Variovorax paradoxus B4: one gene and its partner. Each later gene encodes a partner of the first gene's protein in a complex. Links are inferred from orthologs where the notes say so. Each region holds a gene or a part of one and is shown in the gene's direction. Other genes may lie near its edges.

The links. Proteins that work in one complex are often made in the same cells at the same time.
Region 2: the proteins of holA (region 1) and dnaX are in contact, whole or in part, in a cryo-EM structure (PDB 8GIZ), measured with the Escherichia coli proteins. The link is inferred for Variovorax paradoxus B4 from one-to-one orthologs.

What each region holds. Positions count from the first base shown.
Region 1 is NC_022247.1:544,358-551,604, forward strand. Bases 1,787-4,705 are described here. They hold holA (DNA polymerase III subunit delta), read left to right. Parts: upstream 1,787-2,661; coding sequence 2,662-3,750; downstream 3,751-4,705. Other genes in these bases: leuS (leucine--tRNA ligase), read left to right, coding at 1,787-2,095; VAPA_RS02505 (LPS-assembly lipoprotein LptE), read left to right, coding at 2,111-2,632; VAPA_RS02515 (glutamate-5-semialdehyde dehydrogenase), read left to right, coding at 3,885-4,705. Outside these bases: more of leuS, read left to right, coding at 1-1,786; more of VAPA_RS02515, read left to right, coding at 4,706-5,180; gshA (glutamate--cysteine ligase), read left to right, coding at 5,301-6,614; VAPA_RS02525 (potassium transporter Kup), read left to right, coding at 6,789-7,247. UniProt on the Escherichia coli protein: Part of the beta sliding clamp loading complex, which hydrolyzes ATP to load the beta clamp onto primed DNA to form the DNA replication pre-initiation complex.
Region 2 is NC_022247.1:2,625,473-2,631,401, forward strand. Bases 2,386-5,355 are described here. They hold dnaX (DNA polymerase III subunit gamma/tau), read left to right. Parts: upstream 2,386-2,927; coding sequence 2,928-4,784; downstream 4,785-5,355. Other genes in these bases: VAPA_RS12145 (class I SAM-dependent methyltransferase), read left to right, coding at 2,386-2,591; VAPA_RS12155 (YbaB/EbfC family nucleoid-associated protein), read left to right, coding at 4,883-5,215; recR (recombination mediator RecR), read left to right, coding at 5,223-5,355. In the rest of the region: VAPA_RS12135 (TIGR03862 family flavoprotein), read left to right, coding at 1-845; VAPA_RS12140 (winged helix-turn-helix transcriptional regulator), read right to left, coding at 914-1,603; more of VAPA_RS12145, read left to right, coding at 1,713-2,385; more of recR, read left to right, coding at 5,356-5,813; VAPA_RS12165 (MAPEG family protein), read left to right, coding at 5,862-5,929. UniProt on the Escherichia coli protein: Part of the beta sliding clamp loading complex, which hydrolyzes ATP to load the beta clamp onto primed DNA to form the DNA replication pre-initiation complex.

The sequences.
Region 1 (7,247 bases):
CGGCGCCACGGTCGAGCGCCGCGAGATCCCGGGCTACTACCTGAAGATCAGCGACTACGCCGAAGAACTGCTCGAGCACACCCAGCACAAGCTGCCGGGCTGGCCCGAGCGCGTCAAGCTGATGCAGGAGAACTGGATCGGCAAGAGCGAGGGCGTGCGCTTCGCCTTCACGCACGACATCCAGGACGCGAGCGGCAAGCTGATCCAGGACGGGCGCATGTACGTGTTCACCACGCGCGCCGACACCATCATGGGCGTGACCTTCTGCGCCGTGGCGCCCGAGCATCCGCTGGCCGCGCACGCCGCCACGCTCAATCCGAAGGTCGCGGCCTTCATCGAGGAGTGCAAGGCCGGCGGCACCACCGAGGCCGAACTCGCCACGCAGGAGAAGAAGGGCGTGCCCACGGGCCTGACCGTCAAGCATCCGATCACCGACGAGCAGGTGCCGGTGTGGGTGGGCAACTACGTGCTCATCAACTATGGCGACGGCGCCGTGATGGGCGTGCCCGCGCACGACGAGCGCGACTTCGCCTTTGCCAACAAGTACGGCATCGAGATCATCCAGGTGGTGCTGGTCGACGACGAGCCGCACTTCGACTATCACAGGTGGCAGGACTGGTACGCCGACAAGCAGCGCGGCGTGACCATCAACTCCGACAACTTCAGCGGCATGACCTACAAGGAGGCGGTGGCCGCCGTGGCGCATGCGCTCGGCCAGAAGGGCCTGGGCGAGATGCAGACCACCTGGCGCCTGCGCGACTGGGGCGTGAGCCGCCAGCGCTACTGGGGCACGCCGATCCCCATCATCCATTGCGACGAGCACGGTGCGGTGCCGGTCCCCGAGAAGGACCTGCCCGTGGTGCTGCCGACCGACTGCGTACCCGACGGCTCGGGCAACCCGCTCGCCAAGCACGAAGGCTTCCACGCCGGCGTGGTGTGTCCCGTCTGTGGCAAGCCCGCGCGGCGCGAGACCGACACCATGGACACCTTCGTCGACAGCTCGTGGTACTTCATGCGCTACTGCGACCCGAAGAACGACCAGGCCATGGTCGCCGAGGGCGCCGACTACTGGATGCCGATGGACCAGTACATCGGCGGCATCGAGCATGCGATTCTTCACCTGCTGTACGCGCGCTTCTGGACCAAGGTGATGCGCGACCTGGGCCTGGTGAAGGTCGACGAGCCCTTCAGCAAGCTGCTCACGCAGGGCATGGTGCTCAACCACATCTACTACCACCGTGACGAGAGGGGCGGCAAGAACTACCACCCGCCGCTGGAGGTCACGCCCACGCTCGACGCGCAGGGCCGCATCGTCGGCGGCACCACCGCGGACGGCACCAAGGTCGAATACGGCGGCGTCGGCAAGATGGGCAAGAGCGAGCGCAACGGCGTCGACCCGCAGGACCTGATCGAGAAGTACGGCGCCGACACCGCGCGCCTGTACACCATGTTCACCGCACCGCCCGAAGCCACGCTCGAGTGGAACGACGCAGCCGTCGAAGGCAGCTACCGGTTCCTGCGCCGGGTCTGGAACTTCGGCGTGGCGCAGGCCGACGCGCAGCCCGCGGCGGCCGGCGGCCAGGCCTGCGGCAAGAACGCGCAGGCATTGCGCCGCGAGGTGCACACCGTGCTGCGCCAGGTCGACTACGACTACCAGCGCATGCAATACAACACGGTGGTGTCGGGCGCGATGAAGCTGCTCAATGCGCTGGAAGGCTTCAAGCCCGACGGCAGCGCCGGCGATACGGCCGCGCTGCGCGAAGGCTTCGGCATCCTGCTGCGCTGCCTGTATCCGGCCACGCCGCACATCGCGCACCAGCTCTGGCAGCAGCTCGGCTACGACAAGGAACTGGGCGACCTGCTCGACGCGCCCTGGCCCGTGGTCGACGTGGGCGCGCTGGAGCAGGACGAGATCGAGCTCATGCTCCAGGTCAACGGCAAGCTGCGCGGCGCGCTGCGCGTGCCGGCCGGCGCTTCCAAGGCCGAGATCGAAGCGCTCGCGCTTTCCTGCGACGACTTCGCCAAGTTCGCCGAAGGCGCGCCGGCCAAGCGCGTCATCGTGGTTCCCGGCCGGCTGGTCAACGTGGTCATTTGAACGAACGATAGAAGCATGAACAATCGCAACGCCTCGCTGCCGCGCCGCGGCTTTCTTCTGGGTCTTGCCGCGGCGGGCGCCAGCCTGGGGCTGGCCGGCTGCGGGTTCGAACTGCGCAAGGCGCCGGTGTTTGCGTTCAAGACGCTGTCGGTGTCGGGCAATTCGGAGCTGATCAACCGTCTGCGGCGCGAAATGCGTGCCGCCGGCACCGTGACGCTGGTGCCGCCCGAGCAGGCACAGAGCGCCGACGCGATCCTCGAGATCCTGGGCGAAAACCGCGACCGCATCGTGATCTCGACCAATTCGGCGGGCCTGCTGCGGGAGCTGCAACTGCAATTGCGCGTTCGCTTCAGCCTGCGCACGCCGGGCGGCAAGATGCTGCTGGCGCCCACCGAGGTGTCGCAGACGCGCGACCTGAGCTTCAACGAGACCAACGCGCTCGCCAAGGAAGGCGAGGCCGAACTGCTGTACCGGGACATGCAGGCCGACATTGCACAGCAGCTGATGCGCCGCCTCGCGGCCGTCAAGGAACTCTAGGCGGCACGAGCGCGCCTGCCGCACATTCCATGCAACTTGCCAGCGCCCAACTGGGCTCCCATCTGCAGAAGGGGCTGAAGTCCCTCTACACGATCCACGGCGACGAGCCGCTGCTCGCGCAGGAGGCGGCGGACGCCATCCGCACCGCGGCACGCGTGGCGGGCTATACGGAGCGCAGCTCGTACACCGTGGCCGGCGCGCACTTCGACTGGAGCGCGGTGCTTGCGGCGGGCGGCTCGCTCTCGCTGTTCGCCGACAAGCAGATCGTCGAGATCCGCATTCCCTCGGGCAAGCCCGGCAAGGACGGCAGCACGGCGCTGCAGCAGCTGGCCGAGGCCGCGCGGGACAACGACAGCACGCTCACGCTGGTGATGCTGCCGCGGCTCGACAAGGCCACGCGCACCGGCGCCTGGTTCTCGGCGCTCGAGAACAACGGCGTGAGCCTGCAGGTCGATCCGATCGAACGCGCCGCGCTGCCGCAGTGGATCGCGCAGCGCCTGGGCCTGCAGGGCCAGCGCGTGATGCCCGGCGACGAAGGCCAGCGCACGCTGCAGTTCTTTGCCGACCGCGTCGAGGGCAACCTGCTCGCCGCGCACCAGGAAATCCAGAAGCTCGCCCTGCTGCATCCGGCGGGCGAGCTGAGCTGGGAGCAGGTCGAAGGCGCGGTCAACAACGTGGCGCGCTACGACGTGTTCAAGCTCTCCGAGGCCGTGCTGGCCGGCAACCCGCAGCGCGTGGCGCGCATGCTCGACGGCCTGCAGGCCGAAGGCGAGGCCGAGGTGCTGGTGCACTACACGATCGCCGAGGACATCCGCGCGCTCAAGCGCGTGAAGGACGCCATGGCCGCGGGCCGGCCGCTGCCCATGGCCCTGCGCGAGAACCGCATCTGGGGCCCGCGCGAGCGCGCCTTCGAGCGCGTGCTGCCCCGGCTCGACGACCGCATGCTGGCCCGGCTGCTGCGCGCGGCCCATGTGGTGGATGGCATCTGCAAGGGGCTGAAGCAGCCCGACTGGCCCGCCAGCGGCTGGCAGGCCCTGCAGCGCCTGGCGCTGATGCTGTGCCGCGCCTGCAGCAGCGCTGCTCTTGCTCCCTCTCCCTCCGGGAGAGGGTTGGGGTGAGGGCCGGCGGCCCTCATCGCATCGCGCGTTTGCGAGTGCCCCGGCCCTCACCCTGGCCCTCTCCCGGAGGGAGAGGGGACAACACGGCAAGTGCGCGAAGCCTGGGGTTGATCCAAATGCAGGAAAATGCAGCGATGAACGCGTTCAACGTCAGCGAGCACATGCAGACCCTCGGCCTGCAGGCAAAAACCGCCGCATTCCTCATGGCCCGTGCGGATGCAGCTACCAAAAACAGAGCATTGAAGGCCCTGGCCAAGCGCCTGCGCGAAGCCGGCCCCGCCTTGGCCGAGGCCAACGAGAAGGACTTGGCGCGCGCCACGGCCGCCGGGCTTTCGGCGCCGATGGTCGACCGCCTCAAGCTCACGCCCAAGGTCATCGAGACCGTGGCGCTGGGTTGCGAGCAACTCGCCGGCATGGCCGATGTGATCGGCGAAATCATCGGCATGAAGCAGCAGCCCAGCGGCATCCGCGTGGGCCAGATGCGCGTGCCGATCGGCGTCTTCGGCATGATCTACGAGAGCCGCCCCAACGTGACCATCGAGGCCGCGAGCCTGGCCATCAAGAGCGGCAACGCCGCCATCCTGCGCGGCGGCTCCGAAGCCATCGAGTCGAACAAGGCGCTGGCGCTGCTGGTGTCCGGGGCGCTGGCCGAGGCCGGCCTGCCGGTCGAGGCGGTGCAGCTGGTGCAGACCACCGACCGCGAAGCCGTGGGCCAGCTGATCGCCATGCCCGAGTTCGTGGACGTGATCATCCCGCGCGGCGGCAAGGGCCTGATCGAGCGCATCAGCCGCGATGCCAAGGTGCCGGTCATCAAGCACCTCGACGGCAACTGCCACGTCTACGTGGACGATACGGCCGAGTTCGAGATGGCGCTGCGCATCGTCGACAACGCCAAGACCCAGAAATACAGCCCCTGCAACGCGGCCGAAGGCCTTCTGGTGTCGGCCGCGGTGGCGGAGGATTTCCTGCCCCGGATCGCCGCCATCTTCGCGGCCAAGGGCGTCGAAATGCGCTGCGACCCGGTGGCGGCCCGCATTCTGCGCGCCGACGATGCATTGGCTGGCTCGGGCGCAAGAGTCGTCGATGCGGTCGAGGCCGACTGGTCCGAGGAATACCTTGCCGCCGTGATCAGCATCAAGGTGGTCGCAGGGGTCGACGAGGCCATTGCGCACATCAACCGCTACTCGAGCCACCACACCGACGCCATCGTCACGCGCGACCATGTGCATGCGCAGCGTTTCCTGCGCGAGGTCGATTCGGCCAGCGTCATGGTCAATGCGAGCACACGCTTCGCGGATGGTTTCGAGTTTGGCCTGGGAGCGGAGATCGGCATCAGCACCGACAAATTCCATGCGCGCGGGCCGGTCGGCATCGAGGGGCTGACCTCGCTCAAGTACGTGGTGCTCGGGCAGGGCGAAGTCCGCAGCTGATGCGCCGGAGGCGGGCGGACTGAACCAAGTCCGCTCTACGTAGTCTTGTCATTGGGGCGGCCACCCCCAAATCCTACAATTCCGCTCTACCTTCAAGTACAAATCCAATAAGGCCGCCGCATGGTTCCGCATCTCGTCACCGCCCTGACCGGCCCGATCAACGAACTGGAGCAGCGGGTACTCGACTCGACGCCCGCCATCGAGCGCTGGTTCCGGCTCGAATGGATGGAGCACACGCCGCCGTTCTACAGCGCGGTCGACATCCGCAACGCGGGCTTCAAGCTGGCGCCGGTCGACACCAATCTCTTCCCCGGCGGCTGGAACAATCTCACCAAGGAGATGCTGCCGCTGGCGGTGCAGGCCGCGCAGGCCGCCATCGAGAAGATCTGCCCGGAAGCGCGCAACCTGCTGGTCATTCCCGAGAACCACTCGAAGAACACCTTCTACCTCGCCAACGTCGCCCAGCTGGTGCGGATCTTCCACATGGCGGGACTCAACGTGCGCGTGGGTTCGATCGATCCGGCCATCAAGTCGCCCAAGAAGATCGAGCTGCCCAACGGTGAAACCGTGTGCCTGGAGCCCGTGGTGCGCAGCAAGCGCCGCCTCGGGCTCAAGAATTTCGACCCCTGCACCATCCTGCTCAACAACGAGTTGGCGGCCGGCACCCCGGGCATCCTGGAAGACCTGCACGAGCAGTACCTGCTGCCGCCGCTGCACGCGGGCTGGTCGGTGCGGCGCAAGAGCAATCACCTGCACAGCTACGAAGAGCTGTCCAAGCGCTTCGGCAAGCTGCTTGGCATCGATCCCTGGCTCATCAACCCGATCTATGCGCGCGCCGACGGCGTCGATTTTGCCGAAGGCCGCGGCATCGACGTGCTGACCAGCCACGTGGAAGCGGTGCTGACCAAGGTGCGCCGCAAGTACAAGGAATACGGCATCAACGAGAAGCCCTTCGTCGTCGTCAAGGGCCATGTCGGCGGGGATGGCCCGGGCGTCATCACCGTGCGCGATGCAAAGGAAGTCGAGGGCCTTGTCGGCAAGTCGCGCGGCGCCTCCGCGGGCAGCAAGGCGGCCGCGGCCGCCAGGGAACTGCGCGAGCCCCGCGAGGTGATCGTGCAGGAAGGCGTGCTGACCAACGAGCGCGTGCACAACGGCGTGGCCGAGCCGGTGGTCTACATGATGGACCGCTACGTGGTGGGCGGCTTCTACCGCGTGCATGCCGAGCGCGCCCCCGACGAGAACCTCAAGCTTCCGGGCGCGAGCTTCGTGCCGCTGGCTTTCTCCGAAAGCGCGCACTTGCCGCAGCCAGGCGCCAAGCCCGGCGCGAGTGCCCCGAACCGCTTCTACATGTATGGCGTGGTGGGCCGCCTGGCCATGGTGGCTGCGAGCTACGAGCTGGAAGCCACCGATCCGGACGCCGAAATCTACGAATGATTTTCCGGGGCGGCTTGCGAAGGCGTCGGCCGGCGGCAAAATAGCGGCCCCACAGCAAAGGAAACAAAAGGGCGGAGGGGTGCGCGCGGCGGCTGGAAATTCCACCGCGGCGGCATCCCGGTGCGCGTGACGTCTGGTTACGCGCTGGCAGCCTCCCTTTTTCCCATCGACTTCGTGTCACCTCCCAAATCCTCTTCCGCCGCCGCCTTGATCATCGGCACCATCGGTGTCGTCTATGGCGACATCGGCACCAGCGTGCTGTATGCAGTCAAGGAAGTGTTCGGCCACGGCCATGTGCCGTTCACTGTCGAAAACGTCTACGGCATCCTTTCGATGTTCTTCTGGACGCTCACCGTCATCGTGTCGATCAAGTACGTGGTGCTGGTGCTGCGGGCCGACAACGAAGGCGAGGGGGGCCTGGTCGCCATGCTGGCGCTGGCCTCGCAGGCCGTGGCCGACAAGCCCAGGCTGCGCCATGTGCTGCTGCTGGTGGGCATCTTCGGCACTTCGCTCTTCTATGGCGACGGCGTCATCACGCCGGCCATCTCGGTGCTTTCCGCGGTCGAAGGCCTCGAAGTGGTGTCGCCCCACTTCAAGCACTATGTGCTGCCGGTCACGCTGGTGGTGCTGTTC
Region 2 (5,929 bases), 2.1 Mb from region 1 along the record:
GCCACCGCTGGCTTGGCAACGCATCACCCGGCGCCGCCTCGTTGCGGTTCGCCACTCCGACGGGCGAGGCCATCGTGAAGGCCGATGCGGCGGTGCTCGCATTGGGGGGGGCGAGTTGGGCGCGGCTGGGCTCCGATGGCGCATGGGCGCCGTGGCTGCAAGAGTGCGGTATCGATGTCGCGCCGCTGCTGCCTGCCAACTGCGGCTTCGACGGGGCAGGGTGGAGCGAGCATTTCGCGAGCCGTTTTGCGGGCCAGCCGTTCAAGTCGGTCGCGATTTCGTTCACCGACAGCCAGGGGCGCCGCTTTGCGCGCAAGGGCGAATTCGTTGCAACCGCCACCGGCATCGAGGGCAGCCTGATCTATGCCGCTTCGGCATTGCTGCGCGACGAGATCGCCGCGCATGGCAGCGCGACGCTGCTGCTCGATCTGCTGCCCGACCGCAGCGCCGAGCAGGTGCTGGCCGCCGTCAAGCATCCGCGCGGCGCCCGGTCGCTCAGCAGCCACCTGAAGAGCCGGCTCGGGCTGGAAGGCATCAAGGCCGGCGTGCTGCACGAGACGCTGAGCCGCGAAGCGATGCAAGAACCCGCGCAGTTGGCAGCGACGATCAAGGCCGTGCCGCTGCGGCTGGTCGCAACCCGGCCTGTCGACGAAGCCATCAGCACCGCAGGCGGTGTGCGCTTCGAGGCGCTCGACGAACGGCTCATGGCGAGCGCGGTGCCGGGCGTGTTCGTTGCGGGGGAAATGCTCGATTGGGAGGCGCCGACCGGCGGCTACCTGCTGACGGCGTCGATGGCCAGTGGGGCGGCCGCGGCGCGCGGCGCGATCAAGCAGCTGGGCCTCTGAGGGACCCCGCGGCGTTCGATGTTCTGCCGAGGCAATGCCCGTTTCGCGTGTCTGCGGCGGGGAATGCCTCAGAGCCGCGCTGCGGTTCGGGCATCGGCGAAAGCGCTGCGTCCCATCCAGCGCCAGAGGTTCTGGATATCGGATGCCGCGCCGATGACGCGCAGGCGCCGCTCGCGCAGCGCGGCCTCGGCATCGAGGTCGCCGGTCCAGATCTCCGTCAGGGTCAGCATGTTCGATTCGACAATCAGCGTTGGCTCCTCGCCGGGATTGTCGCGGCAGAGGTCGGCGCTGCCATGGTCGACCACCAGCCACCAGCGCCGCTCGCCTTCAGGCGCATCGGTGAAGCGGAAGTGGATCACGATGCAGCGCCCGAGCGGGCACTCGTCGACCCGCATGAAACGGCGGATGTCCCACATCAGGAAGCCGGCATCCAGCTGGTCGCGCTTGAGGCGGCTGCCGATCCAGCGCGCACCCCAGTGGCCCAGTGCCATCACGATCGGGCGCAATTCTTCACCTGCTGCGGTCAGGTGGTACTGGGCCGTGCTGCCGTCGCCCCGTATCCGCTTGACGACACCTGCTTCCTCGAGCTTGCGCAGGCGCTGCGTCAGCAGCGAGCCCGACATGCGCGGCACGCCGCGCCGGATGTCGTTGAAGCGCGTGCTGCCGCACAACAGTTCGCGCACCACCAGGGGGGTCCAGCGCTCGCAAAGCACCTCGGCGCCGCGCGCCACGGTACAGAACTGGCCGTAGTCGATCATGGCGCCAATTTAGTCCCTGGAGCGGATTGAGGCCAGTACAGATTCTGGACTGGCGGACCCGTAGCCGCGCTGCCATCCTTGGCGTCCCCTCACTCGATGGAGACACACCATGACCACAGCCACAGCCACAGCAGCGCCGGCATTCGACGCCGTCGCCTTCAAGACCACCACCCGCGCGCAGTGGCAGGCTGCCGCCGAGGCCTGGCATCGCTGGGGACCGTTTCTCGGCCGCTGGCTGGGCGATGCGACGGAGACGATGTTCGAGCTGGCGCACATCGGACCAGGCTCCCGGGTACTCGACGTCGCAGCCGGCGCGGGCGAGCAGTCGATCGGTGCAGCGCGGCGCGCAGGCGCCAGCGGCCGCGTGCTCGCGACCGACATCGCGCCGGCCCTGCTCGAGCGCGCTGCTGCGGATGCCAGGGCCGTCGGGCTGTCGAACCTCGAGACCCTTGAACTCGACGGCGAGGCGCTCGACACGCTGCCCGCCGAAAGCTTCGACGCGGCAATCAGCCGCGTGGGCCTGATCTACTTTCCCGACCAGCAGCGCGCGCTCGCCGGCATGCGGCGGGCCTTGCGTCCGGGCGGGCGGGTGTCGGCGGTCGTCTACTCGACCCCCGAGCGCAATGCCTTTTTCTCGATCCCCGTAAGGATCATCCGCGAACGCGCCCAGCTTCCCGCGCCGCTGCCGGGCCAGCCCGGGCCCTTTTCGCTCGGTGCCGAGGGCGCGCTCGAGGCCGCGTTTGCCAAGGCCGGCTTGCGTGACATCGAGGTGCGCCGGGTGCCGTCGCCGGTGCGGCTGGCGAGCGCAGCCGAATGCGTGCGCTTCGAACGCGAGTCCTTCGGAGCGCTGCACCAGATGATGGTCCGGCTTGACGAGGCCGAGCGCGCGAGCACCTGGGATGCGATCGAAGAGGCGCTGCGGCAGTTCGAAAGCAGCGAAGGCTTCGTCGGGCCATGCGAGATGCTGGTCGGTGCCGGAAGCAAGTGAGGCTCGCGACCCTATTTTTGGCGCGTGAGTTCTTGAGAACTCACGGCTTTTCGATGTTAGGTTGACGAGCCTTACCCCTGGCACTGACTACGCAGTTAGGGCTGCTTGGTTCCCCACCTGACCCGGTTGGCCACTTCACCATGCAGGGAGGCCCGTCAGCCCGCATTGTAACCCCCCAGGCTGCGCGCACTTCGTGTCGCTTCGCCCACCCCCCTGCTGGGGGCGATACCAGCGGCCCGGCAATGCCGGTTCCGCGATATCCCGCAAAAAGACAGGGCTTTTTTTGATTGCGGGGTGGGGCCGAGGACCGGTGCCGCGCCTTTTAGAATGCCCGCAATGTCTTATCTCGTGCTCGCTCGCAAGTTCCGTCCGAAAACCTTCGGTGAGATGGTCGGTCAGGGGCACGTGGTGCAGGCGCTCGAGAACGCACTGACCACGCAGCGCCTGCATCACGCCTATCTTTTCACCGGAACGCGGGGCGTGGGCAAGACCACCGTCTCCCGCATTCTGGCCAAGTCGCTCAACTGCCAGGGCCCGGACGGGCAGGGCGGTATCACTGCCACGCCGTGCGGGGTGTGCCAGGCCTGCAAGGACATCGATTCGGGCCGCTTCGTCGACTACACCGAGCTGGACGCGGCATCGAACCGCGGCGTGGACGAGGTGCAGTCTCTGCTCGAGCAGGCGGTCTACAAGCCGGTGCAGGGGCGCTTCAAGGTCTTCATGATCGACGAAGTGCACATGCTCACCAACACCGCGTTCAACGCGATGCTGAAGACGCTCGAAGAGCCGCCGGAATACCTCAAGTTCGTTCTCGCCACCACCGATCCGCAGAAGGTGCCGGTCACGGTGCTGTCGCGCTGCCTGCAGTTCAACCTGCGGCCGATGGCGCCCGAGACGGTGCTGGAGCACCTCACGAGCGTGCTGCAGACCGAACAGGTACCGGCCGAACCGCAGGCGCTGCGCTTGCTGGCGCGCGCGGCGCGCGGCTCGATGCGCGACGCCCTCTCGCTCACCGACCAGGCCATTGCGTTCGGCAACGGCGAACTGCTCGAAACCGGCGTGCGCCAGATGCTCGGCAGCGTGGACCGCGGCCATGTGTTCAAGCTGATAGAGGCGCTGGCGCAGGGCGACGGCAAGACGGTGGTCGACACCTCCGAGGCGCTGCGGCGCGACGGCATGTCGGCCGCTTCCACGCTGGAAGAAATGACGGCGGTGCTGCAGGCCATGGCCGTGCTGCAGGCGGTGCCCTCGCGGGTGGAGTCGGCCGATTCCGCCACCGACCCCGACGCGGCCGATACGGCGCGCCTCGCGTCGCTGATGCCTGCCGATGAAACCCACCTGCTCTACAGTCTGTGCCTGCACGGGCGTGGCGAACTGGGCCTGGCGCCCGATGAGTACGCCGCGCTGACCATGGTGCTGTTGCGGCTTTTGGCCTTCAAGCCTTCCAACGCGGCCGCCTCCCCGGCCTCCACGGAAAAAAAAACTCTGAATGAAGCCTCCAGGGCGGTTTCGGTCCCGGTGGCCGCAGCGCCGGCCCGGGGCACGACGGAGATCCCCGCATCGCCGGCTTCGGTTTCGGTCGCCGCACCGGTGCCTCAACCCACCCCGGCGCCGGCAGGCCAGCGTCTGGCCGTGGTCAGCGAGCCCGTGCGGCCGGGTGGGCCCAGGCCTTCTGCCGCGGCCGGGCCCTCGGCGGCTGCCGAGGCGCCCAGGGTGCTTGCCGTTCCCATGCGCGTCCAGCCGCCGCCGAGCCAGCGGGACGCGCCGCGATCCGACGAGCAGCGCGGTCCGGCGCCACCCATTCCGCCCAGCGAGGACGGCGACTTCTGGCACGCCACGGTCACGCAGATGATCGCGGCCGAGAGCATCAACGCCCTGGCGCGCGAACTTGCGCTCCAGTCGCAGCTGGTGGCGCGCGATGTCGACCAGTGGATACTTCGCGTGGAACGCGAATTGCTCAACCAGCCTTCTGCCCGCGAAAAGCTCACCGATGCATTGGCCGCGCTGGGCCATGGCGTGAAGCTCGCCATTGAAATCGGCGGCGTGGTCGACAGCCCCGCGCGCCGCAACAAGCAGGCTGCCGACGAGCGCCAGCGCCTGGCTGAGGAGGCCATTCGCAGCGATCCCGAAGTGCAGATGCTGATGCGGGAATTCGATGCGAAGATCGTGCCTGGAACACTGAAGCCGGCCTGACGGAACGCCACTGAAAACCCGTGCCGGCTCTTGCGGCATTCGGCATCGACCGCCATCTCTCTTATCCTTCCCCCATTTCCAACCAATCAGGACCAACGATGTTCAACAAAGGACAACTGGCCGGCCTCATGAAGCAGGCGCAGGCGATGCAGGACAACCTCAAGAAGGCCCAGGAAGAACTGGCCACCATCGAGGTCGAAGGCGAGTCGGGCGCAGGCCTGGTCAAGGTCGTGATGACCTGCAAGCACGACGTGAAGCGCATCACCATCGACCCGAGCCTGCTGGCCGACGACAAGGACATGCTCGAAGACCTCGTGGCCGCTGCCTTCAATGCCGCGGTGCGCAAGGCCGAGGAAACCAGCGAACAGAAGATGGGCAAGCTCACTGCCGGCATGCCGGGCCTCCCGCCCGGCATGAAGCTGCCGTTCTGAGCCATTGATGGCCGACGCCAGTTCGCTCGACGCGTTGGTCGATGCCTTGCGCCGCCTGCCCGGTGTCGGCGTCAAGTCGGCCTCGCGCATGGCGTTCCATTTGCTGCAGCACGACCGCGAGGGCGCGCAGCTGCTCGCGCGCGCCTTGCAGCAGGCGGCCGGCAACGTGCGGCATTGCGAGCGCTGCAACACTTTCACCGAAGCGCCGGTCTGCAGCGTGTGCCTCGACACGCGCCGTGACGCAGGCAAGCTCTGCGTGGTCGAAACGCCTGCCGACCAGGCGGCGCTCGAGCGCACCGGGGTTTTCCGCGGCTACTACTTCGTGCTGATGGGCAAGCTCAGTCCGCTCGACGGCATCGGGCCCAAGGACATCGGCCTGCAGAAGCTCTTCGACCGGGCCCTGGACGGCACCGTGAGCGAAGTCATCCTGGCCACCAACTTCACGGCAGAGGGCGAAGCCACCGCGCACGTGATCGGCGAAGCGCTCAGGCAGCGCGGCCTCAACGTGACGCGCCTTGCGCGCGGCGTGCCCGCCGGCAGCGAACTCGAATACGTGGATCTCGGCACCATCGCGCATGCCCTGGTGGACCGCCGATAGCGCAGCAGCGGCCGCTGCTGCCGCTCTGCCGGATGGAGACAACCCGAAATGACTTTTTGCCTGCTCACCGTCGCCTACTGGTGCGTGTTCATCGCATGCGGCCTGCCGTATCTCGC